One region of the Cupriavidus phytorum genome, then DNA from elsewhere that is predicted to be linked to it. Evidence: predicted binding sites of a transcription regulator. Region 1 holds the regulator's gene; the other holds the start of a gene.
What was found. Region 1 encodes LexA, which represses DNA repair genes until DNA is damaged. Its sites were predicted from a motif close to ACTGTATNNNNATACAGT; they were not measured.
Positions count from the first base shown of each region.

Region 2: recA (recombinase RecA) is a predicted target of LexA. The motif match lies at 8,020-8,037, and genes of this name have one in related genera.

Region 1 is NZ_QKZN01000002.1:382,254-393,480, reverse strand. It holds gene C7416_RS07215 (C40 family peptidase) at 1-626, shown strand, start outside; gene C7416_RS07210 (inorganic phosphate transporter) at 698-1,705, opposite strand; gene C7416_RS07205 (DUF47 domain-containing protein) at 1,719-2,345, opposite strand; gene C7416_RS07200 (replicative DNA helicase) at 2,536-3,927, opposite strand; gene rplI (50S ribosomal protein L9) at 4,107-4,559, opposite strand; gene rpsR (30S ribosomal protein S18) at 4,591-4,869, opposite strand; gene priB (primosomal replication protein N) at 4,873-5,172, opposite strand; gene rpsF (30S ribosomal protein S6) at 5,262-5,636, opposite strand; gene C7416_RS07175 (asparaginase) at 5,756-6,748, opposite strand; gene lexA (transcriptional repressor LexA) at 7,014-7,667, shown strand; gene C7416_RS29105 (hypothetical protein) at 7,782-7,952, shown strand; gene C7416_RS07165 (hypothetical protein) at 7,995-8,339, opposite strand; gene C7416_RS07160 (hypothetical protein) at 8,538-8,807, opposite strand; gene dusA (tRNA dihydrouridine(20/20a) synthase DusA) at 9,145-10,158, shown strand; gene C7416_RS29100 (hypothetical protein) at 10,636-10,791, opposite strand; gene C7416_RS07150 (hypothetical protein) at 11,151-11,227, shown strand, end outside.
Region 2 is NZ_QKZN01000003.1:213,938-225,164, forward strand. It holds gene C7416_RS09385 (response regulator transcription factor) at 100-726, shown strand; gene C7416_RS09390 (L,D-transpeptidase family protein) at 820-2,409, shown strand; gene mepK (peptidoglycan L,D-endopeptidase MepK) at 2,443-3,042, shown strand; tRNA gene C7416_RS09400 (tRNA-Met) at 3,161-3,237, opposite strand; gene C7416_RS09405 (MFS transporter) at 3,371-5,068, opposite strand; gene C7416_RS09410 (DUF4212 domain-containing protein) at 5,316-5,660, opposite strand; gene C7416_RS09415 (sensor histidine kinase) at 5,657-7,204, opposite strand; gene C7416_RS09420 (response regulator) at 7,253-7,942, opposite strand; gene recA (recombinase RecA) at 8,179-9,243, shown strand; gene recX (recombination regulator RecX) at 9,353-9,820, shown strand; gene C7416_RS09435 (DUF2889 domain-containing protein) at 10,158-10,865, shown strand; gene sucC (ADP-forming succinate--CoA ligase subunit beta) at 10,955-11,227, shown strand, end outside.

The DNA of each region.
Region 1 (11,227 bases):
TCACCCGGGCCGGCCTGCCGCTGCTGTGCGCCGCCGCACTGCTGCTGGCGGCGTGCGCCAGCTCCCCGCCGCCTCGCCATGGCAGCTTGCCGCGTACGCCCGGCAAGCCCATGACCGATCCCAGCGCCGGGCTGGAGGAAATCTCGATCCAGGCGATGTCGCTGGTGGGCACCCCCTACCGCTACGGCGGCAACACGCCCGATGCCGGCTTCGACTGCAGCGGCCTGGTGCGTTATGTGGTCGCGCGCGCGGCCAATGTCAGCTTGCCGCGCACCACCGAGGCCATGGGCACGCGCGGGAGCTCGCTCAACCGCAGCGAAGTCGCTTCCGGCGACCTGGTGTTCTTCAACACCACCGGCCGCGCCAACTCGCACGTCGGCATCTACGTCGGGCAGAACCGCTTTGTCCATGCGCCATCGTCCGGCGGCACCGTGCGGCTGGAGGACATGGGCAAGCCCTACTGGGCCTCGCGCTACAACGGCGCGCGGCGGGTGGTGGCCGGTGCGGTCAACCTGCCGCCGGCGCCGGCGACACCGGTGCCCGCGCCCGTTCCGGCGCCCCTGGTGCCGGAACCCGCCCCGCTGCCCGACGACGACGATCCCATCGCCGCCTTCGCCAACCGCTGAAGCCGCCCACGCGGGCAAATAAAAAAGCCAGGTATCTGCCTGGCTTTTTTTCATCGACGGCCGGTCCCGCGTTACAGGATATGGCGACCGATCCACCATGCGATCGCCGCCATGAAGGCCGAGGCCGGAATCGTCAGCACCCAGGCCCACACGATATTGCCGGCCACGCCCCAGCGCACCGCCGACATCTTCTGCGACGAGCCGACCCCGACGATGGCGCCGGTGATCGTGTGCGTGGTCGACACCGGCACGCCCAGCGCCGAGGCGAAGAACAGCGTCAGCGCGCCGCCGGTCTCGGCGCAGAAGCCGCCCACGGGCTTGAGCTTGGTGATCTTCTGGCCCATGGTGCGCACGATGCGCCAGCCGCCGAACAGCGTGCCCATGCCGATGGCGACGTAGCAGCTGACGATCACCCAGGTCGGCGGCGGATCCCCGGCGAGCACGTGGCCGCTGGCGATCAGCAGCATCCAGATGATGCCGATGGTCTTCTGCGCATCATTGCCGCCATGGCCGAGGCTGTACAGCGAGGCCGAGACCAGCTGCAGCCGCCGGAACCAGCGGTCGACGCGCGATGGCGGCGTGCGGAAGAAGGTCCAGCCCACGATGACCATCATCAGCGAACCCAGCAGGAAGCCGAGGAAAGGCGACACCAGGATGAACGCCACCGTCTTCAGCAGCCCGCTGGCCACCAGCGCGCCGGTGCCGGCCTTGGCCACCGCGGCGCCGACCAGCCCGCCGATCAGCGCATGCGACGACGACGACGGAATGCCGTAATACCAGGTGATGACGTTCCACGCGATCGCCCCGACCAGCGCGCCGAAGATGACATAGTGGTCGACGACGCCGCCCTGGATGGTGCCGGTGCCGACCGTGGCCGCCACCTTCAGGTGAAACACGAAGATCGCGACGACGTTGCACATCGCCGCCATCGCCACCGCATGGTGCGGCTTGAGCACGCCCGTGGACACCACCGTCGCGATCGAGTTGGCCGCGTCGTGGAAGCCGTTCATGAAGTCGAACAGCAGTGCCAGCGCCACCAGCAAGGCGATCACCCACAGGCTCATTTGTATGGTCTGCATGCCGATTGCCGCCTCAGGCGTTTTCCAGGACGATGCCTTCGATGATGTTGGCGACGTCCTCGCACTTGTCGGTGATCGTCTCGAGCTGCTCGTAGATGGCCTTCAGCTTGATCAGGCGCTTGACGTCGGTCTCGTCGCGGAACAGCTTGGACATCGCCGAGCGCATCACGCGGTCAGCCTCGGATTCGAGCTGGTCGATCTGCTGCGCGGTCTTCAGGATGGTGCTGGCGTTGCCCATGTCCTCGAGCAGGCCCACCGCGATCTTGACCTGGTCGCAGCACTGCACGCAGATCGCGGCCAGGCGCAGCGCCTCGTCGGTCAGGTTGGTCACGTCATACAGCGAGATGGTCTCGGCCACGTCCTCCATCAGGTCGAGGATGTCGTCCATGGTCGTGATGAGCTTGTGGATCTCGTCGCGGTCCAGCGGCGTGATGAAGGTCTTGTGCAGCAGGTCGATGGTGTCGTGCGTGATCCGGTCGGCCTTCTTTTCGGTGGCCTGGACGCGCCGGGCATGGGCCTCGGCGTTGGGCAGGTCGTTGACCAGGGCCTGCAGTTCATGCGCGGCGGTCACCGCGCAGTCGGCGTGCTGGTTGAAATATTCGAAGAACTTGCCCTCGGTGGGCATGAATCGGCCGAACATGGAATGTTCCTTGTGGCAGCGTGGTATCGCTGCGGATGGTGTTGCGGGATTAAGCGGACGCGAGCATGACCGCCGCGGATGGCGGCTGTCATCAAAGCGCAATATTTTACAGGGTTACCGGGACATTGCCCGCGTATTTGGCACAAACGAGACGGGCAGGCACGCCGGAGGGCCGACCCGCTTGACTTCGTCAGGTGTCGTTGTCGAAGAAAGCCGGGCCGCCGCTGAAGTTGTCGAACTTCGTGAACTGGCCGAGGAAGGTCAGGCGCACCGTGCCGATCGGGCCGTTACGCTGCTTGCCGATGATGATTTCGGCGGTGCCCTTGTCCTGCGAGTCGGCGTTATAGACTTCGTCGCGGTAGATGAACAGGATCACGTCGGCATCCTGTTCGATGGCGCCCGATTCGCGCAGGTCGGACATCACCGGGCGCTTGTTGGGACGCTGTTCCAGGCTTCGGTTCAGCTGCGACAGCGCGATCACCGGGCAATTCAGCTCTTTCGCCAGACCCTTCAGGGAACGGGAGATTTCTGAAATTTCCGTGGCGCGGTTCTCGCCGCCGCCGGAGCCCGACATCAGCTGCAGGTAGTCGATGATGATCAGGCCGAGCTGCCCGCACTGGCGCGCCAGGCGCCGCGAACGCGCGCGCAGTTCCATCGGGTTCAGCGCCGGGGTTTCGTCGATGAACAGCTGGGTGTCGTTCATGCGCTGGATCGCATGCGTCAGCCGCGGCCAGTCCTCGTCGAGCAGGCGCCCGGTACGCAGCCGGTGCTGGTCGAGCCGGCCGACCGAGCCCAGCATACGCATGGCCAGCTGCGTGCCCGCCATTTCCATGGAGAACACCGCCACCGGCAAGCCCTGCTCCACCGCCACGTGCTCGCCGATGTTCAGCGAGAACGCGGTCTTGCCCATCGACGGGCGGCCGGCGACGATGATCAGGTCGCCCGGCTGCATGCCGCTGGTCATCTTGTCGAGGTCGATGAAGCCGGTCGGCACGCCGGTGACGTCGGTGGTCGAATCGCGGTGATACAGCTCGTCGATACGCTCCACCACCTGGGTCAGCAGCGGCTGGATTTCCTGGAAGCCCTTCTGCCCGCGCGAGCCTTCTTCGGCAATCGCGAAGACCTTGGATTCGGCCTCGTCGAGCAGCTCGCGCACCTCGCGCCCCTTGGGCGCGAACGCGGCCGAGGCGATATCGTCGGCCACCGTCACCAGCTTGCGCAGCACCGAGCGCTCGCGCACGATCTCCGCGTAGCGGCGGATATTTGCCGCGCTGGGGGTGTTCTGCGCCAGCGAGTTCAGGTACGCCAGCCCGCCCACCTCTTCGGCCTTGCCGGCCACCTGCAGCATCTCGTAGACCGTGATCACGTCGGCCGGCTTGGTGGCCGAGATCAACCGGGCGATGCTCTGGAAGATCATCCGGTGGTCGAAACGGTAGAAATCCGCCTCGGACAGGAAGTCCGCGATGCGGTCCCAGGCGGCATTGTCCAGCAGCAGGCCACCGAGCACCGACTGCTCGGCTTCGATGGAGTGCGGCGGAACCTTGAGGTTATCGAGTTGGGGGTCGGCGACGGGCGCGTTCATGGGGAGGGATTATAACGGCGGGTGGACACACTTCGCCGGACATTTGGCGACAGCGCCGTCCAGGGCCGGCGGGCAAGCCAGCGGCCGGGCAACAAAAAAGGCAGGAGCCGGGGCTCCTGCCTTCTTGCAATGCTTGCGGGCTTTGGCCGGCGCCGTGCGCCAGCCGGAGCGGCGCGTCCTTAGACGCTCTCGCCCACCACCGACACGGTCACGTCGACCACGACGTCCGTGTGCAGCGCAACGCTGACCGGGTGGTCGCCAACCGTCTTCAGCGGACCGTTCGGCAGGCGAACCTGCGCCTTTTCCAGCTTGTAGCCTTGGCCAGCCAGGGCTTCAGCGATGTCGGCGTTGGTCACCGAACCGAACAGGCGGCCGTCCACACCCGACTTCTGGGTGATCTGGACGTTCAGGCCGTTCAGCTTCTCGCCTTCGGCTTGCGCGGCGGCCAGCTTCTCGGCGGCGGCCTTTTCCAGCTCGGCGCGCTTGACTTCGAATTCGGCGATCGCGCTTTGCGTGGCACGGCGGGCCTTCTTGCCCGGGATCAGGAAGTTACGGGCGTAACCGTCCTTCACCTTGACGATGTCACCCAGGTTGCCCAGGTTGACGACTTTTTCCAGCAGAATGATTTGCATCGTGTTCTCTCCTTACGGACCTAGGGCCTGATCAGTTCTTGTGCAGGTCGGTGTACGGCATCAGCGCGAGGAAACGCGCGCGCTTGATGGCCGTATCCAGCTGACGCTGATAGTGAGCCTTGGTACCGGTCAGGCGGGCCGGCGTGATCTTGCCGTTGTCGCCGATGAAGTCCTTCAGGGTGTCCAGATCCTTGTAGTCGATCTGTTCGACGCCAGCCACGGTGAAGCGGCAGAAGCGCTTGCGCTTGAACAGCGGGTTCTGTTGCTGGAAGCGCTTCTTGTTCTTGTTGTCACGTTTGACGAATGCCATGATTCAATCCTTTTCGAATGCTTTACATCCAGTGATGTGAAAGACGAGAGCCTTGCTGTTGCGGTGCTTGCGGGCCAGGAATCCTTCGCAGTCGAGCAGCGTGCCGAGCGGTAGCCGCTCCAGACGCTGGCCAACCTGGCCGATCCCCATCGCAGCGATTGCAAACTCGACCTGTCGCGGCGTCTGCGCCTCGACGGCCTCGCCGCTGTACTGCAGGATGCAGTTCACGACGGGGACCCCGGCCGGGGTATAGCGCAGGGCATCGCGTTCCGCCAGGGTGGCGGCAAGCCGAAGCTGGTTCAACGCGTGGCCTCTTGCTGGTTGCAATCGTTGCGGTTTGCGCTCGCGCCCGGGCCGACGCTGTCAGCCACGACGCGCACCGCAGTCCGCACTCAGGCGGCCTGGCCTTCGGTGGTCGTTTGCGCGGCCTTGCGGGCTTCTTCGCGCTGCACTTCCTTCATCATCGGCGAAGGTGCGGTCTCGGCCTTCTTGGTCTGCACGATCAGGTGGCGCAGGACGGCGTCGTTGAACTTGAACGCGTGTTCCAGTTCAGCCAGGGTTTCCTTGCCGCATTCGATGTTGAGGCAAACGTAGTGAGCCTTGGCCAGCTTCTGGATCATGTAAGCCATCTGGCGACGGCCCCAGTCTTCCACGCGGTGAACGTTGCCGTTCTGCGAGGTCACGAGCTGCTTGTAGCGCTCGATCATGGCCGGCACTTGTTCGCTCTGGTCCGGGTGGACGATGAAGACGATTTCGTAATGACGCATTGACGCTCCTTTTGGGATTAGCCACCCGGGCGTCACGAGTCCGGTGTGGCAAGGTTGAATAGCCTTAAATTATAGCCCGGCCCGCGGCAACAACGCAAGCCGCTGATTTCACGGGCAAATCAGGCGCTGGCAAAGACCGCCTGCAGCCGCGCCGGGTCGCGTGCGAGCCCGGCATCCGCAGCCAGGGCCAGCACGAGCAATACGCGCGCCTTGTAGGGATTCAGGTCCCCAGCAGACACGAATACACCGTCGGCAGGACTGGGCTGCGGCGGGATCGCCACATGGCCGGCACTGGTACGCGAGCTGCGCACCACCGCCACCCCGGCCGCCGCGGCGTCGGCAAGGGCCGCTGCCAACACCTCATGGATCGAGCCATTGCCGGTCGCGGCGACAACCAGCCCCGCGGCGCCGGCCTGCACCAGCGCATCCACCACCGCCCTGCCCGGCTGCGCGTAGCTCGCCACGATCTCCACCACCGGCCACGCCGCCGGCATCGGCCCGATGGGCGCAGTCGCCCGCGGCGCCCGGGCAAAACGCACGTAGTCGTCCTGCACGAACCCCAGCGGCCCGCACGGTGAGACAAAGGCATCGACCGCCGACGTATGCGCCTTGGCCACGTCCCGTGCCGCGTGGATCTGCTGGTTCAGTACCACCAGCACACCCTTGCCGCGCGCATCCGGATGGGCGGCAACACGCACCGCATCCAGCAGGTTCAGCGGCCCGTCGGCCGACAGCGACGTCGACGGACGCATCGCAGCGGTCAGGACCACTGGCACCGGGCACGATTGCGTCAGGTGCAGCGCCATCGCGGTTTCTTCCAGCGTGTCGGTGCCGTGCGTGATCACGATGCCCGCCACGTCAGGCTGCGCCGACCAGTGCCCGACCCGCGCCGCCAATGTCTGCCACAACGCGAAGGTCATGTCCTTGCTGTCGACCTGCGCCACCTGTTCGGCCTCGATGCGGGCCAGCGACTGCAACGGCGGCACCGCCGCCAGCAATGAGGACACCGGCACAGTCGCGGCCTGGTAACGGGCGCTGCTGGCGGCGCTGCCGGCCGCGCCCGCGATGGTGCCGCCAGTGGCCAATACGACGATGCGAGGCAATTGGGTCATGGGAGCGCGCAAGGATTTCTTCTGGATAAAGGAAAGGCGATTGTAGCGGGCGCACACGCCCAGCCCCAGCGAAGATCAGGCGCCCTGGCCGGCGTCCATGCGACACGCCTCAAAATTCTGCTTGCGCTGGCGCCGATACTGTATAAAATCACAGCATACTGTTTAAACATACAGTGCCCGGCCCGCCGGATGCTGGATAACGGACCAGAGTCTTCACAGATTCTTCGTCATCCAGGCCAGCGGCCCTGCACGGAACGGCGATCCCATGGCGACCCTGACACCCCGGCAGCAGCAGATTTTCGATCTGATCCGCAACACGATCCGCCGTACCGGCTTCCCCCCTACCCGCGCCGAGATCGCAGCGGAGTTCGGTTTCTCCTCGCCCAACGCCGCCGAAGAACATTTGCGGGCGCTGGCCCGCAAAGGCGTGATCGAACTGACGCCGGGCGCGTCGCGCGGCATCCGCCTGAAGGTGTCGCGCAGCGATTCGGAACTGCCGGACCAGTTCTCGTTGCCAATGGCCGGCGTATTGCAGCTGACGCTGCCGCTGGTGGGCCGCGTCGCAGCCGGCAGCCCCATCCTGGCCGCCGAGCATATCGACCGCCAGTACCAGGTCGATGCCTCGGTCTTCGATGAGCGTCCGGATTACCTGCTGCGCGTGCGCGGGCTGAGCATGCGCGACGCCGGCATCCTCGACGGCGACCTGCTCGCCGTGCGCCGCGCCAGCGAGGCCGCCAACGGCAAGATCGTGGTGGCACGACTGGGCGACGACGTCACCGTCAAGCGCCTGCAGCGGCGCGGTGGCCATATCGAACTGATCGCCGAGAACCCGGACTTCACCAACATCATCGTCGAGCCCGGTGAAGAGTTCTCGCTGGAAGGCATCGCCGTCGGGCTGATCCGCTCTTCCGGCTTCTAGCCGGGCACCATCGCAGGCGCTTTGCCTGCGCGGGCCCACCCGCTTCCATTGCTTTGCAGACGCCGCCCGGCTTGCCGGGTGTTGACCCCGCTTTGCCTAAAAAGAGGTGCCACCATGCCGCAAATCCACCACGTCGCCGCCCGCCGTCCGGTCAAGCCCGTGCCGTTTCGCCAGAGCAAGGGCGTACGCGTCTACCAGGGTACGCAGCGCCGTACCATGGTCGGCAGCATGGCGGCCATCTGCCGCATGCTGGAACTTGAAACCACCGAAAAGCTGGCCGCCTGACGGATACTCGCAGACGCCTGGCGTCGCCGGGCCCTGCCCCGCTTAGCTGCGCGCGCAGGCCTTGACCTCGGCCTCCAATTCCGCCGGCGTCAGCTGGGGAAACCAGGTATCGGTCTTGCGCAATTCCAGCGCCGTGCCATCGGCCTGTGCCGTCAGCGAGATCAGGTAGGCGTATAGATATTCACCGCTTGCGGCGCTCTGGCCGATACGGATTTCGATCTGGTTTTTCGCCGGCAACTGGACCAGCGTAGCCTCATCGCCCAGATTGTTGCGCAGGCATTTTGCAACGTCGGCCATCTTGGCCTGCGTATTCAGGCGCATCGGCGGGCGAGCGCGGACGTCCTTCTCCGAAGTGCCAGTGGCACACCCTGCCACCATGGTTGCCATTGCTGCGCCAATCAGTGCCGTTCGAACCAACATACCGCCCCCGGGGAATGAAAACGGCGCCCTTGGACGTGCAGATATTGTGGGCGCCGGGTGCGGATTTTAACCCGCGCGCGGGCCACGCGCCATCTTGAGCTTTGCCCCATCTTGAGCCTTGCCATTAGCCAGCAACGGCGTCTGGCATGGCAAGGCGTTTACCCGTTACCAGCGCTTGCACTCGATCTTCTCTTCGAATTCCCCATCGCGCTTCCACTCGCGCTCGATCAGGCAAGGGCCTTCGCGGTATTTCTGCTTCTGCTCGTAACCGCGCGGACCACCCTTGCACTTGCGCTCTTCCTTGTATTCGCCATCGCGCTTCTGCTCGCGCTCCACCTCGCAGCCGCCGCTACGGAACTTCTCCTTGTATTCGCCGCCATGGCGATAGCCACCGGGATAATCACGGTCGTCGGCCTGCGCCAGCGATGGCGCCATCAAACACAGTAGCAAGGAGACAGCGGCAGCGGGCGTCCGGAACATGAGAGAAACGGCAGGAGCGGAATTGCGGCCAGCATAGCAACCGGAATCGCTGGCCGCTGTATCAAAGCGTTACGCCGGAGCGAGCAGCGCAATTCCCTCACCACGATGCGCGATGCCGCGCTTATATCGTGGCGCAGCAAACCTTGGCGCGGTACCCTATACTCACGTCTTCTTGCTGGCCCGCCCCGTGCCTGGCCCCTGTCGGGGGTGCAGTGACCTGCATATGCCGCCGCGCCAGCCTCAGCGGCCTGCCGACGCTGCTGCGTCCGGCCCGTACCAATTGCCGTATTTCATGAACGTAAATCCCCGCCGCATTTCGGTTGCGCCAATGATGGACTGGACCGACCGTCATTGCCGCATGTTCCATCGCCAGCTCAGCCGCCACACCTGGCTGTATACCGAGATGGTGACCACCGGCGCGCTGCTGCATGGCGACGTGCCGCGCCACCTCGACTTCGATGCGGCCGAGCATCCGGTCGCGCTGCAGCTGGGCGGCAGCGAGCCGGCCGACCTCGCCATGGCGGCCAAGCTTGGCCAGCAGTGGGGCTATGCGGAAATCAACCTCAACTGCGGCTGCCCGTCCGAGCGCGTGCAGCGCGGCGCCTTCGGTGCCTGCCTGATGGCGGAGCCGGAACTGGTGGCGGACTGCGTGAAGGCGATGCGCGATGCGGTGGAGATACCGGTCACCGTGAAGCATCGCATCGGCATCGACAAGATCGAGCACTACGATTTCGTGCGCGATTTTGTCGGCAAGGTGGCGCAGGCGGGTTGCAGCACGTTTATCGTCCATGCGCGCAATGCGATCCTGAAGGGCCTGAGCCCGAAGGAAAACCGCGAGATTCCGCCGCTGCGCTATGAGGTGGCATACCAGCTCAAGCGCGAATTCCCGCAGCTCGAGATCCTGATCAACGGCGGCATCGTCAGCCATGACGAAATCGCTGCTCATCTGCAGCACGTCGATGGCGTCATGATCGGACGCGAGGCATATCACCAGCCGTACATCCTGGCGGAAATGGACGCGCGCTTCTATGGCGATGCCAGTGCGCCGGTGCCGTCGCGGCTCGAGGTCGAACTGGCGATGCAGCGTTATATCGGCGACTTCGTTGAGCAAGGCGGATATATGGGTGCCGTGACACGGCACATGCTCGGCCTGCATCGCGGCATCGCCGGCGGGCGTGGCTGGCGCCGCGTGCTGTCCGATGCGAAGCGCATGCATGCGGCGCGCGCGCGGGCCGACGTCGATGCGCTGTTCGAAGAAGCGCGCATGCATCTGCGGCCGCACGCACAAGAGCCGCTTGCCGCGTAAGCGCGCGGACCGGTGCCGCGCCGAGGCTGCGCTCTAACTTCGAATCGTGAAAGTATGCATGGCGGCGCGCGGGTTTCGCGCGCCGCACATGAGATGCCCGATCGCCCGGAAACCGGCGCCCGGAAAGGGATTCCCCTAATTCGCTGAGGCAGGGCACTTTCTTACACTGTGCCTGCCCTCGAATACAGGGCTTTCTTCAACTGATTATTAGCCCGCTCCGGCGGGCTTTTTTTTCGTCGGCGATCTCGCGCTTGCGGCATCGCTCTTCGTTTACCCGAATGGTGCATTGCCCGCATGGCAGTTACAGTGCAACGGCCTTCAGGGCATTTGAGATCGCTAAAGTTAAGAGTCCGCGCTGCGGACTCTTTTTTTGCGCGCTCGCCCGGCACCACCTGGACGAACGGATTTGACCAGCCTTCCGGACAAGCGTTCCATCGGTCACGCAAAATAGATTCCGCTTGCGGCGCATCGCCGGGGCTATCGCGTATGGCTGATACCGATGTCCAGCGTGCCGTAAGTCGTGATGCCCGACTCCCTGCCGTCGGTACCGCCGCCCGCGGCGCACCCGCCCAGCAAGGCCGCCAGTGCCGACACCGCAAGAATCCTCGCCGTCCATCTACACTTGTTCTGCATGGCCTGTTCCCTGCGTCGATAACCTCGGTTGGGCTCGCGCGTGGCCGAGAGGTTCCATCGCAGGCAGGATGCGGCATGGAAACGTCGGCTGCGGGGGAAGCAAAGCGGGGAAGGAAAAAGAGGCAGGCGGCCCATGGGGCGGGCCGCCTGACGGGAAGGTCGAGGGGGGTCAATGTCCCTCGGACTCGAGTATCGCTTCGGGCACGTGCCGCATGAACCCTGCAGAGGTAGGGGCTGTGCGCAGCATATTTGGCTGGCGGGCGTGGTCGGAACTCACCCAGGACCCGTGATACGATTTCCGCACGCTCCCCAGGCGAGATCAGGCACGGTATGCGGACCGTGCCGGCAGGGGAGGCAGCATGGACAAAGACAACGTGGAAAAAGAAGCGCCGTTCGGCGTGGTCTATGAAGACTTCAGGGTGATCTGGGTGGCCGA
Region 2 (11,227 bases), on a different contig from region 1:
CGCAGTGAGAATTCGGCGCATCAAGGCTCCTCAGGGCCCTTAACCTTGGCATAGCCAGTCCCCTGGCCAATTCCCCGCCAGTTGTTAAGGAGCCCTGAATTGCCCCCAACGCTGATCGTCGACGAACCCTCGAGGTTCCGCACCTTGTTATGCGCCGAACTCGCCGCCGAGTTTGACACCGACGAGGTCCTGGAAACGGATGGAGTCCGCGAGGGCTACCGCCTCGCCCGCGAGCACCGGCCCGGCCTGGTGCTGGTCGACGTCGAACGCTTCGGCAATCCCGGCATCGACTTTGTCCGCAGGGTGGTCGCCACGCTGCCCGGCGTGCCGCTGCTGGTGCTGTCCGGCAACGACACCGCCCAGGCGCCGGTACGGGCACTGCGCGCCGGCGCGCACGGCTTCGTGGTCAAGCAGCGCGGCGTCGAAGAAGTGATGCAGGCCGTGCGCGGCGTGCTGAGCGGCTATCTGGTGTTTCCGCTGCAGACGCTGGAGACGGTGCGCCAGCTCGGCGAGCAGCAACAGGCCGGCCTGCCGCGCCTGAGCAACCGCGAGATCACCATCCTGCAATACCTGGCGCGCGGGCATTCCAACAAGTCGATCGCCGCCCAGCTGCTGATCAGCAGCAAGACCGTCAGCACGCACAAGGCGAACATCATGGCCAAGCTGCACGTGGGCTCGCTGGTCGAGATGGTGGACTACGCGCGTCGGCACCAGTTGGTGTGGTGAACGTCACCTGGCGGGTTTGCCGCACCTTGCCGCGCCCATCGGCCATCGCGGGTAGACTGTGGGCATCTGTGACGAATCCGAGCTATCCGCCCGATGCCCCAGATCCTGAATGCTGCCGTGCGCCGCCTCGGCGCCGTCGCCATTGCCTGCGCCACGTGGCTCGCCATTCCCGCCTTCGCCAACGAGCCGATGTGGTTCGTGCAGGGTCGGCCAGTGCCGGAGGCACGCCAGGCGGTGGACGCGCTGGCCGGCGTGGCCTCCGATGGCCTCGATCCGCGCGACTACGATGCCGAAGCCCTGCGCCAGGCGGTGACCCAGGCCGCCCACGGCCCGGCGCTGCCGCCCGATGCCGCGGCCCGGCTCGACGCGGCGCTGAGCGCCGCCATGGAGCGGATGCTGTCCGACCTGCATGGCGGCCGCATCAACCCGCGCGCGGTCCATGCCAATTTCGCGCCGCCGGCCGAACGGCCTTTCGATGCCGCCACCTGGCTGCGCGATGCCGTCGCCCAGCACCGCCTGCCCGATGCGATCCGCCAGGCGGCGCCGACGTTCCCGCTGTACGGCACGCTGCGCCAGGCCCTGGCCCGCTACCGCGACATCGGCCGGCAGCCGGTGTGGCAGCAGCCGCTGCCGCCGCTGCCGGCCAGCAAGCTGACGCCGGGCCAGCCGTGGGCCGGCGCCGCCGCGCTGACCGCGCGGCTGGTGGCGCTGGGCGACCTGCCGGCCGGCACGCAGGCGCCGCCGCGCTACGAGGGCGCACTGGTCGATGGCGTCAAGGCCTTCCAGTCGCGCCATGGGCTGCAGCCCGACGGCGTGATCGGCGCGGCCACGCTGGCGCAGCTGAACCTGCCCATCGCCGAGCGCGTGCGGCAGATCGAACTGACCATGGAGCGCCTGCGCTGGACCCCGCTGGACGGTCCGCGAATGATCGTGGTCAACGTGCCGGAGTTCATGCTGCGCGCCTATGAAATCCGCGACGGCAAGCTCGACATCAAGCTGGAGATGAAGGTGATCGTCGGCAAGGCGCTCGACACGCGCACGCCGCTGTTCGAGGAGGACATGCGCTATATCGAATTCAGCCCGTACTGGAATATCCCGCCATCGATCGCGCGCCGCGAGACGGTGCCGCGGCTGCGCCGCGACCCGGGGTATTTCAACCGGCAGGGGCTGGAGTTCGTCGGCGGCGACGGCAAGGCCGTGACCACCTTGTCCGAGGAGAACCTGGAGGCGGTGCTGAACGGCAGCCTGCGCATCCGCCAGCGGCCCGGCCCGCTCAACGCGCTGGGCGACATCAAGTTCGTGTTCCCCAACAACGAGAACATCTACCTGCACCACACGCCGTCGCCGCAGCTGTTCAAGCGCGACCGGCGCGACTTCAGCCACGGCTGCATCCGCGTGGAAGCCCCAGTAGCGCTGGCGCAATTCGTATTGCACGATATGCCGGACTGGAACGAGACCCGGATCCGCGAGGCGATGGCACGTGGCAAGTCGAACACGGTGCGCCTGCAGCAGCCGTTGCCGGTGGTGCTGGCTTACGGCACGGTCATCGCGCGCGCCGATGGTCGTGTATCCTTCCTGCCTGACATCTACGGTCACGACAAATTGCTGGACAAGGCACTGCGGCAACGCAACGGTCGCCCCCAGCCGCGCGCTGTGGCAAGCGCTTCCGGCGTCATCCATTGAGGCGCCGCACCCCGCACATTCAGAGGAAGTACCATGACTGACGCGACGCGCAACGCACGCCGCCGCTTTCTTCATGCCACCGGAACCCTGGCGCTCGCCGCCGGACTGATGCCGCTGGCGCCGCGCCGCGCGCTGGCAAGCCTGCCCGCGAACCTGCCCGCCAACCAGGCGCTGGCCGGCCTGCCCGATGCCCGCACGCTGGCTTTCGATCACACCCACACCGGCGAGCGCGTATCGCTGGTCTATGCCGTGGGCGACCGTTTCGTGCCCGACGCGCTGACCACGCTCAACGGTTTCCTGCGCGACCATTATTCCGGCAAGGTCGGCACCATCGATCCGCAGCTGTTCGACCTGTTGTTCCAGGTGCGCCGCGAGCTGGGCACCGACAAGCCGTTCCAGGTCATTTCCGGCTACCGCAGCCCGGCCACCAATTCGCGCCTGCGCAACTCGCGCGGCGGCGGGGTGGCCAAGCACAGCCTGCATATGGACGGCAAGGCCATCGACATCCGGTTGGCCGGCGTGTCACTGGCCGATGTGCGCGATGCCGCCAAGTCATTGCAGCGCGGCGGCGTCGGCTACTACGAGTCCGACCAGTTCGTGCATCTTGACACCGGGCGCGTGCGCTACTGGTAAGCGTTGCACGCGGGGCCGTCCGGCATGGACGGCCTTGTGTCATTGTCGCGAATGCCTGTCGTTGAGCACCAAAGCAAAAAGCCGCGAACCCTTGCGGGATCGCGGCTTTTCAAATAGATGGTGGCGAATCAGGGACTCGAACCCCGGACCTGCGGATTATGATTCCGTCGCTCTAACCGACTGAGCTAATTCGCCAACGAAGACTGAGATTATACCTGGGCTTTCTTGGCTGTCAACACCTTCCGGTGAAGATTTTCCACGATGCTTCCGTGCATAAAAAAACGGCAGGCCAGCGGGCCTGCCGTTCTGCTTGGTGCCGCACGCCTGCTCAGTCGTTGGCGTAGATGTTCACGTCCTTGGTCTCGCGGATAAACAGCGCGCCGACCACGAAGGTGAGCGCGGCGATGATGATCGGGTACCAGAGGCCGTAGTAGATGTTGCCGTTCTGGGCCACCAGCGCGAACGAGATGGTGGGCAGCAGGCCGCCGAACCAGCCGTTGCCGATATGGTAGGGCAGCGACATCGAGGTGTAGCGGATGCGGGTCGGGAACAGTTCCACCAGCATGGCGGCAATCGGGCCGTACACCATGGTGACGTAGATCACCAGGATCACCAGGATCACCAGCACCATGATCGTGTTCATCTGCGCCGGATCAGCCTTGGTCGGGTAACCGGCCGCGGCCATCGAGCTGCCCACTTCCTTCTTGAACGCCGCGATCTGCTGCTTGCTGGCGTCGTCGAAGCTGTGGCCGTTCACCAGCTTGGCATCGAAGGCCTTGATCTCCTTGTCGCCGATCTTGACGCTGGCCACGGTGCCGGCCGGCGCCTCGACCACTTCATAGCTGGCCGAAGCCTGCGCCAGGGTACGCTTGACGATGTCGCACGAGCTGCGGAAGTCGATCTCGCGGGCGATCGGGCTGCCCTGGAACGAGCACTGCTTCGGATCCGCGGTCACCACGATCTGGGCGCTTTGCTGCGCGCGCTCCAGCGCCGGGTTGGCGTAGTGGGTCAGGGCCTTGAACAGCGGGAAGTAGGTCAGCACGGCCAGCGCGCAGCCCGCCATGATGATCCACTTGCGGCCGATCTTGTCCGACAGCGCGCCGAAGAAGATGAAGAACGGCGTGCCGATCACCAGTGCGCCGGCAATCAGCAAGTTGGCCGTCTTGGCATCGACCTTGAGCACCTGGGTCAGGAAGAACAGCGCGTAGAACTGGCCGGTGTACCAGACCACGGCCTGGCCGGCGGTCAGGCCCAGCAGCGCCAGGATCACGATCTTCAGGTTGCGCCATTGGCCGAAGGACTCGGTCAGCGGTGCCTTGGAGGTCTTGCCCTCGGCCTTCATGCGCTGGAACGCCGGCGATTCATTCATCGACAGCCGGATATACACCGACACGCCCAGCAGCAGGATCGACAGCAGGAACGGGATGCGCCAGCCCCAGGTCTCGAAGTTGGGACCGGTCGCCTCGCGGCACAGCAGGATCACGATCAGCGACAGGAACAGGCCGAGCGTGGCGGTGGTCTGGATCCACGAGGTGTACGCACCGCGCTTGCCGTGCGGGGCGTGCTCGGCCACGTAGGTCGCGGCACCGCCGTACTCGCCGCCGAGCGCCAGGCCCTGCAGCATGCGCAGCGCGATCAGGATGATCGGCGCGGCCCAGCCGATGGTGGCGTAGCCCGGCAGCAGGCCGACGATGAAGGTCGACACGCCCATGATCAGGATCGTCACCAGGAAGGTGTACTTGCGCCCGATCATGTCGCCGAGGCGGCCGAACACCAGCGCGCCGAACGGCCGCACGATAAAGCCGGCGGCAAACGCGAGCAGCGCGAAGATGAAGGCCGAGGTCGGGTCCAGCCCGGCAAAGAACTGCTTGGCGATGATCGCCGCCAGCGAGCCATACAGGTAAAAGTCGTACCACTCGAACACCGTGCCCAGCGACGAGGCAAAGATCACCTTGCGCTCTTCGGCAGTCATCGGTGCGTTCTGCGCGCCCCCTCCGGGCACCGCAACGTTTTGCACGTTTGCCATTTGTCTCCTCCGTCTGGAATGGATCCCGGGACGGGCGTGGCGCGCGGAAAGCGCCGCGCGGCTGGCCGCTATGCCCAGAGTTGCAGAGGATTGTGGGTGGCGAAACTTACTGCGTTCTGACAGATTCCGGCGCGCCGCCAGCAAAAAACGTCGGGGTATACGCTAGGCGCGCACGGGGCTGTGGATGCTGCGCTGCGGGCCTTCGGCGCATGCGCTCCGCACGGTTATGCGCGTTGCGGGCGTGCGGCTATGCAGCATCCACGCCGGGTCCGCGCGAGGCGCCTTGCGATGGCATTGCCGCCGGCGGCGGCTCGGTGCGGTGAGCTTCGGCTTCCGCCTCGGCATCGTCGTGGTTCATGCGCCAGGCGTAGAGCGCGGCCATCAGCACATAGACCACCAGCGCGCCCTGCGCGCCGACCCAGAACGAGAACGGCCAGCCGAAGAAGTTGAAGCGCAGGTCGCGTGCAAACCACGCCACCACGAAGGTGACCGTGAACCAGACCGCGAGCAGGCCGCAGATCCAGCGCAGGTTGCGATGCCAGGCAAGGCGATGGCGAGCCTCGTCGCTGCCGGGGGCAGGGGTGTCGTTCATGCGGACGGAAAGTTCTCGGGGCGGCGCAGCGTCACGCGGAAATGCGCGCCGGCCAGCCGCGGCGATTGCTGGTAGACGTGGTCCGAGATCTGGACGTCGCCGCCGTGCTGCTGCACGATCTCGCGCACGATCGCCAGGCCCAGGCCGCTGCCTTCGGTGTTGGTGCCGAGCACGCGGTAGAAGCGCTCCATCACGCGCTCTCGCTCCGACGGCGCAATGCCCGGGCCGGTGTCTTCCACGTCGAGATAGGCGAACGGTTCGAAGGCGTCGGCGCTGACCCGCACCGTGGCGCGGCCGCCGCGCGGCGTGTAGCGGATGGCGTTGTCGAGCAGGTTGTTCAGCATCTCGGTCAGCATCAGGCGGTTGCCCTGGACCATCACCGGATGGTCGTCGGCATCGAGGCCCAGGTCGATGTCGCGCGCCCATGCCCGCGGCAGCCAGTCCTTGACCACCTCGCGCGACAGCGCCGCCAGGTCGAGCGCGGCCATGCCGCCGGTGCCGGCCAGGTTTTCCATGCGCGCCAGCGACAGCAGCTGCGTCACCAGGTGCGCGGTGCGTTCCGAGCTGCCCGCGATCTGCGCCAGCGAGCGCCGCAGCTCTTCCGGCGACTGCTCGCGCTGCGCCAGCTCGGCCTGCATGCGCAGGCCCGCCAGCGGCGTCTTCATCTGGTGCGCGGCATCGGCGATAAAGCGCTTCTGGGTCTGCACCGACTGGTCCAGCCGCGCCAGCAGGTCGTTGAACGAGCCCACCAGCGGCGTGATTTCCTGCGGCGCGGCGCGTTCGTCGATGGGGCTGGTATCGCCCGGGTTGCGCGCGCGGATGCGCTGCTGGATCGCGGTCAGCGGCGCCAGCCCGCGCGACAGCCCGAACCACACCAGCACCACCGCCAGCGGCAGGATCACGAACTGCGGCAGGATCACGCCCTTGATGATCTCGTTGGCCAGCCGCGCGCGCTTGTCCAGGGTTTCGGCCACCTGCACCAGCACCGGCTGGGTGCCGCTGACCTGCTTCAGCTCGATATAGGTGTAGGCCACGCGTACGTCGTTGCCGGCGACGCGGTCATCGCGCAGCGACACCAGCCCGGCGTGGCCCTGGTCGTCCTCGGAAGGCAAGGGCAGGTCCTGGTCGCCGGCGATGTATTCGCCGCGCTTGCCGACCACCTGGTAGTAGATGTTGTCGGTCTCGTCGGCGCGCAGGATCTCGCGTGCCGACAGCGGCAGTTGCAGCGTGACGCGGCCGTTGACCTCGCGCACCTGCTGCGACAGCACGATGGCGCTGGCTTCGAGGGCGCGGTCGAAGGGACCGTTGGCGATCGACTTGGCCACCAGGTAGGTCACCGCGATGCTCATCGGCCAGAGCAGCAGCAGCGGCGCCAGCATCCAGTCCAGGATCTCGCCGAACAGCGAGCGCGGCGCGGGGTGGGCGGTGCTTTCCTCCAGGTGCGGCAGCGCGTCGGCCAGGTCCTGGTCGGTGGCTTCCGGCGTGGAGGAGGAAGGGGGCGTGGCGCGCGGCACGCGCCGCCAGGGCAGTCGCAGCAGGCTCATGTCGGCGAGGTAGCGCTCAGGTCGGTCGCGTGGCCTGCGGTAATGGGGTCAGTGCGGCGTGGCCACCGCCGGCTGGAATTTCTCCAGGCAGTAGCCCAGCCCGCGCACGGTGGCGATGCGGATGCCGCCGACCTCGATCTTCTTGCGCAGGCGGTGCACATAGACCTCGATGGCATTGTTGCTGACTTCCTCGCCCCATTCGCACAGGTGGTCCACCAGCTGCTCCTTCGACACCAGGCGGCCGCTGCGCGTGAGCAGGATCTCCAGCAGGCCGATCTCGCGCGCGGACAGCTCCAGCATCTGGTCATTGAGATACGCGATGCGCCCGACCTGGTCGTACGCCAGCGGCCCGTGGCGCATCAGCGTGGCACCGCCGCCGGCGCCGCGCCGCACCAGCGCGCGCACGCGCGCTTCCAGCTCGGACAGGGCGAAGGGCTTGGCCATGTAGTCGTCGGCGCCGAGGTCCAGGCCCTTGACGCGCTCGTCGACGCTGTCGGCGGCGGTCAGGATCAGCACCGGCAGCATCGCGCCGCGCGCGCGCAGGCGCTTGAGCACTTCCAGCCCGGACATGCGCGGCAGGCCCAGGTCGAGGATCAGCAGGTCGAAGGTCTGGGTCGACAGGGCCGAATCGGCTTCCAGGCCATTGGCGACATGGTCGACGGCGTAGCCCGAGTGGCGTAGCGAACGGGTCAGGCCGTCGGCCAGCACGTCGTCATCTTCGGCGATCAGAATGCGCATGGTTGTCTCCACCCTGGCCGGCATAGCCGGCACCGGTGCGCAACGGGCACGGGGGCGCGAAGGGGCTTGCCAAGCATACTGTTTTTTTATACAGTACCCGCACGTTCCGCTGGGGCCGCCCGGGGAGACCCCCTGGAGTGCGGCCGCGCAGACAGCCGGGCCGGCGCTGATGCCGGCAAATGCCGGTGCCGCGCCACATGCGGCCTATTTATACACCATTTGATTCAAGGACGACCATGGACGACAAGAAGGCAGGTGCCGGCGTGAGCGCCGAGAAGCAGAAGGCGCTTGCCGCCGCGCTCTCCCAGATCGAGAAGCAGTTCGGCAAGGGCTCGATCATGCGCCTGGGCGACGGCGAGGTCGAAAAGGACATCCAGGTGGTTTCCACCGGTTCGCTCGGCCTGGACATCGCGCTTGGCGTCGGTGGCCTGCCGCGCGGCCGCGTGGTCGAGATCTACGGGCCGGAATCCTCGGGCAAGACCACGCTGACGCTGCAGGTGGTGGCCGAAATGCAGAAGCTGGGCGGCACTTGCGCCTTTATCGACGCCGAGCACGCGCTGGACGTCAACTACGCCTCCAAGCTCGGCGTCAATGTCGGCGACCTGCTGATCTCGCAGCCCGACACCGGCGAGCAGGCGCTGGAAATCACCGACGCGCTGGTGCGCTCGGGCTCGATCGACCTGATCATCATCGACTCGGTCGCGGCGCTGGTGCCCAAGGCCGAAATCGAAGGCGAAATGGGCGATTCGCTGCCCGGCCTGCAGGCCCGCCTGATGAGCCAGGCGCTGCGCAAGCTGACCGGCACCATCAAGCGCACCAACTGCCTGGTGATCTTCATCAACCAGATCCGCATGAAGATCGGCGTGATGTTCGGCTCGCCCGAAACCACCACCGGCGGCAATGCGCTGAAGTTCTACGCCTCGGTGCGCCTCGACATCCGCCGCATCGGCTCGATCAAGAAGGGCGACGACGTGATCGGCAACGAGACCAAGGTCAAGGTGGTCAAGAACAAGGTGTCGCCGCCGTTCCGCGAGGCCTTCTTCGACATCCTCTACGGCCAGGGCATTTCGCGCCAGGGCGAGATCATCGACCTGGGCGTCGATGCCAAGATCGTCGAGAAGTCCGGCGCCTGGTACAGCTACAACGGCGAGAAGATCGGCCAGGGCAAGGATAACGCGCGCGAATACCTGCGCGAGAACCCCGACATTGCCGCCGAGATCGAAAACAAGGTGCGCGCGGCGCTGGGCGTGGTGGCCATGAACCCCACCGCCGCAGCCGCGGCGGCAACGGTCGAAGACTGACCGCGCCGGCGGCCGCTGCGCCATCCGGGAAGGCCGGGGCATCGCCGATGCCCCGGCCTTTTTGCTTGGCCCGCGGCACCGTCCTTCCAACCGCTGACCCCGGTCACCCATGGCAACCCGTCCCCCGCTGTCGCTGAAGGCCCGCGCCGTCGGCTACCTGTCGCGCCGCGAGCACAGCCGCGCCGAGCTGGCGCGCAAGCTGGCGCCGCATGCCGAGTCGCCGGAGCAGCTGGAACAGCTGCTGGATGCGCTGGAGCGCGAGAACTGGCTGTCGAACCAGCGCTTCGCTGACAGCCTGGTGCATCGCCGCGGCGCCCGCTACGGCACCGCGCGCGTGATGCAGGAGGCCAAGACGCACAAGCTCGACAGCGAGCAGCTGGGTGAACTGCAGGAGCGACTGCGCGCTACCGAAGCCGAGCGGGCGCGCGAGGTCTGGCGCAAGCGCTTCGGCACGTCGCCCGACACGCCCGAGGCACGGGCCAAGCAGATCCGCTTCATGGTGGCACGGGGGTTTTCGCGCGCGGTGGTCGGCAAGATCATCCAGGGCGCGGACGAGGACTACGGCGACGCGGACTGAGCCAGCGTCGCGTGGCAGGTTGCTGCAGTACCTGCGCTGCCGTCATGTGTATTTCGCTGCGTTGCGTCATCGCGCCGTGCCGGCAGCTGACCTTTGTCGCGGCCGGGAGGCCGGGGCCTGCTGGTGCATTGCGGCAAGGCGGCCCGGGCTGCCGCGCTGCCATGGTCGGCCGACAATCCGGGCGCGACAGTTGCCGCACAAGGATGTTCCCGGCCAACGCGGCATGGCATGTTAAACTCCCGGGGTTATTTCGGTGCCGCGGCACCACGGTGCCCCAGCCCCCCGTATTCCCGGTATCACCGCATTCTCGTCCTCTAGTCCGCATCCCAGCCTGGCCATGCCTCTGTCCCAGCCCGTCAACCGCTCCCTGCGTCACCGTCGCGCCATTGCGGCCGAGGCGTACCAGAGGGACGACGGCCTGTGGGACATCGAAGTGCGCCTGACCGACACCAAGCCCCGTGACATCGAACTGGCCGGCGACCGCATCCGCCCGCAAGGCCAGCCGCTGCACGACCTGTGGCTGCGCATCACGATCGACGAGGAAATGACGGTGCTGGATGCCGAGGCCTGCTCCGACTGGGTGCCGTACCCGTCCCATTGCGACACGATCGGCCAGGCTTACCGCAAGCTGATCGGGCTGAACCTGCGCAAGGGTTTTCGCAAGGCGGTGCGCGAGCGCCTGGGCGGCATGCACGGCTGCTCGCACCTGACCGAAGCCGCCGGGGTGCTGCCCAGCACCGCGATCCAGGCCTTTGCCGGCGAGGTCATCAGTATCCGCGACAACGGCGAGGACGATCCGAATCCGGAGCCGCCCTATCAGTTGAACGGCTGCCACGCCCTGCGTTTCGACGGCGAGGTGGTTCGTCAGTTTTACCCGCGCTGGTATGGTCACCAGCCGACGCCCAAGGCAAGGGCCGAGGCCGCGCCTGCCGTCGCATCCGCGCCTCAGGCGCAGCAGCCCGCGGCCAATGGCGACCGCGGTGGTCACGCAATCGACGGCAACGACGCTGTCCCGGCCGACCGGCCGACCGGCACCTCCGGCTGATTCTCAGGATCGGCCAGCCCGACGAGAGAGTTCGTCTTCTTTCAGATTCTTCCCTTCTACCTTTTACGCCTACCCGAAAGGAAACACGCATGAATATCCATGAGTATCAAGGCAAGGAAATCCTGCGCAAATACAATGTGCCGGTTCCGCGCGGCATCCCCGCGTTCTCGGTTGACGAGGCCCTGAAGGCCGCAGAACAACTCGGCGGCCCGGTGTGGGTTGTCAAGGCGCAGATCCACGCGGGTGGCCGCGGCAAGGGCGGCGGCGTCAAGGTTGCCAAGAGCATGGACGAGGTCAAGACCTACGCGTCCAACATCCTGGGCATGCAGCTGGTCACGCACCAGACCGGTCCGGAAGGCAAG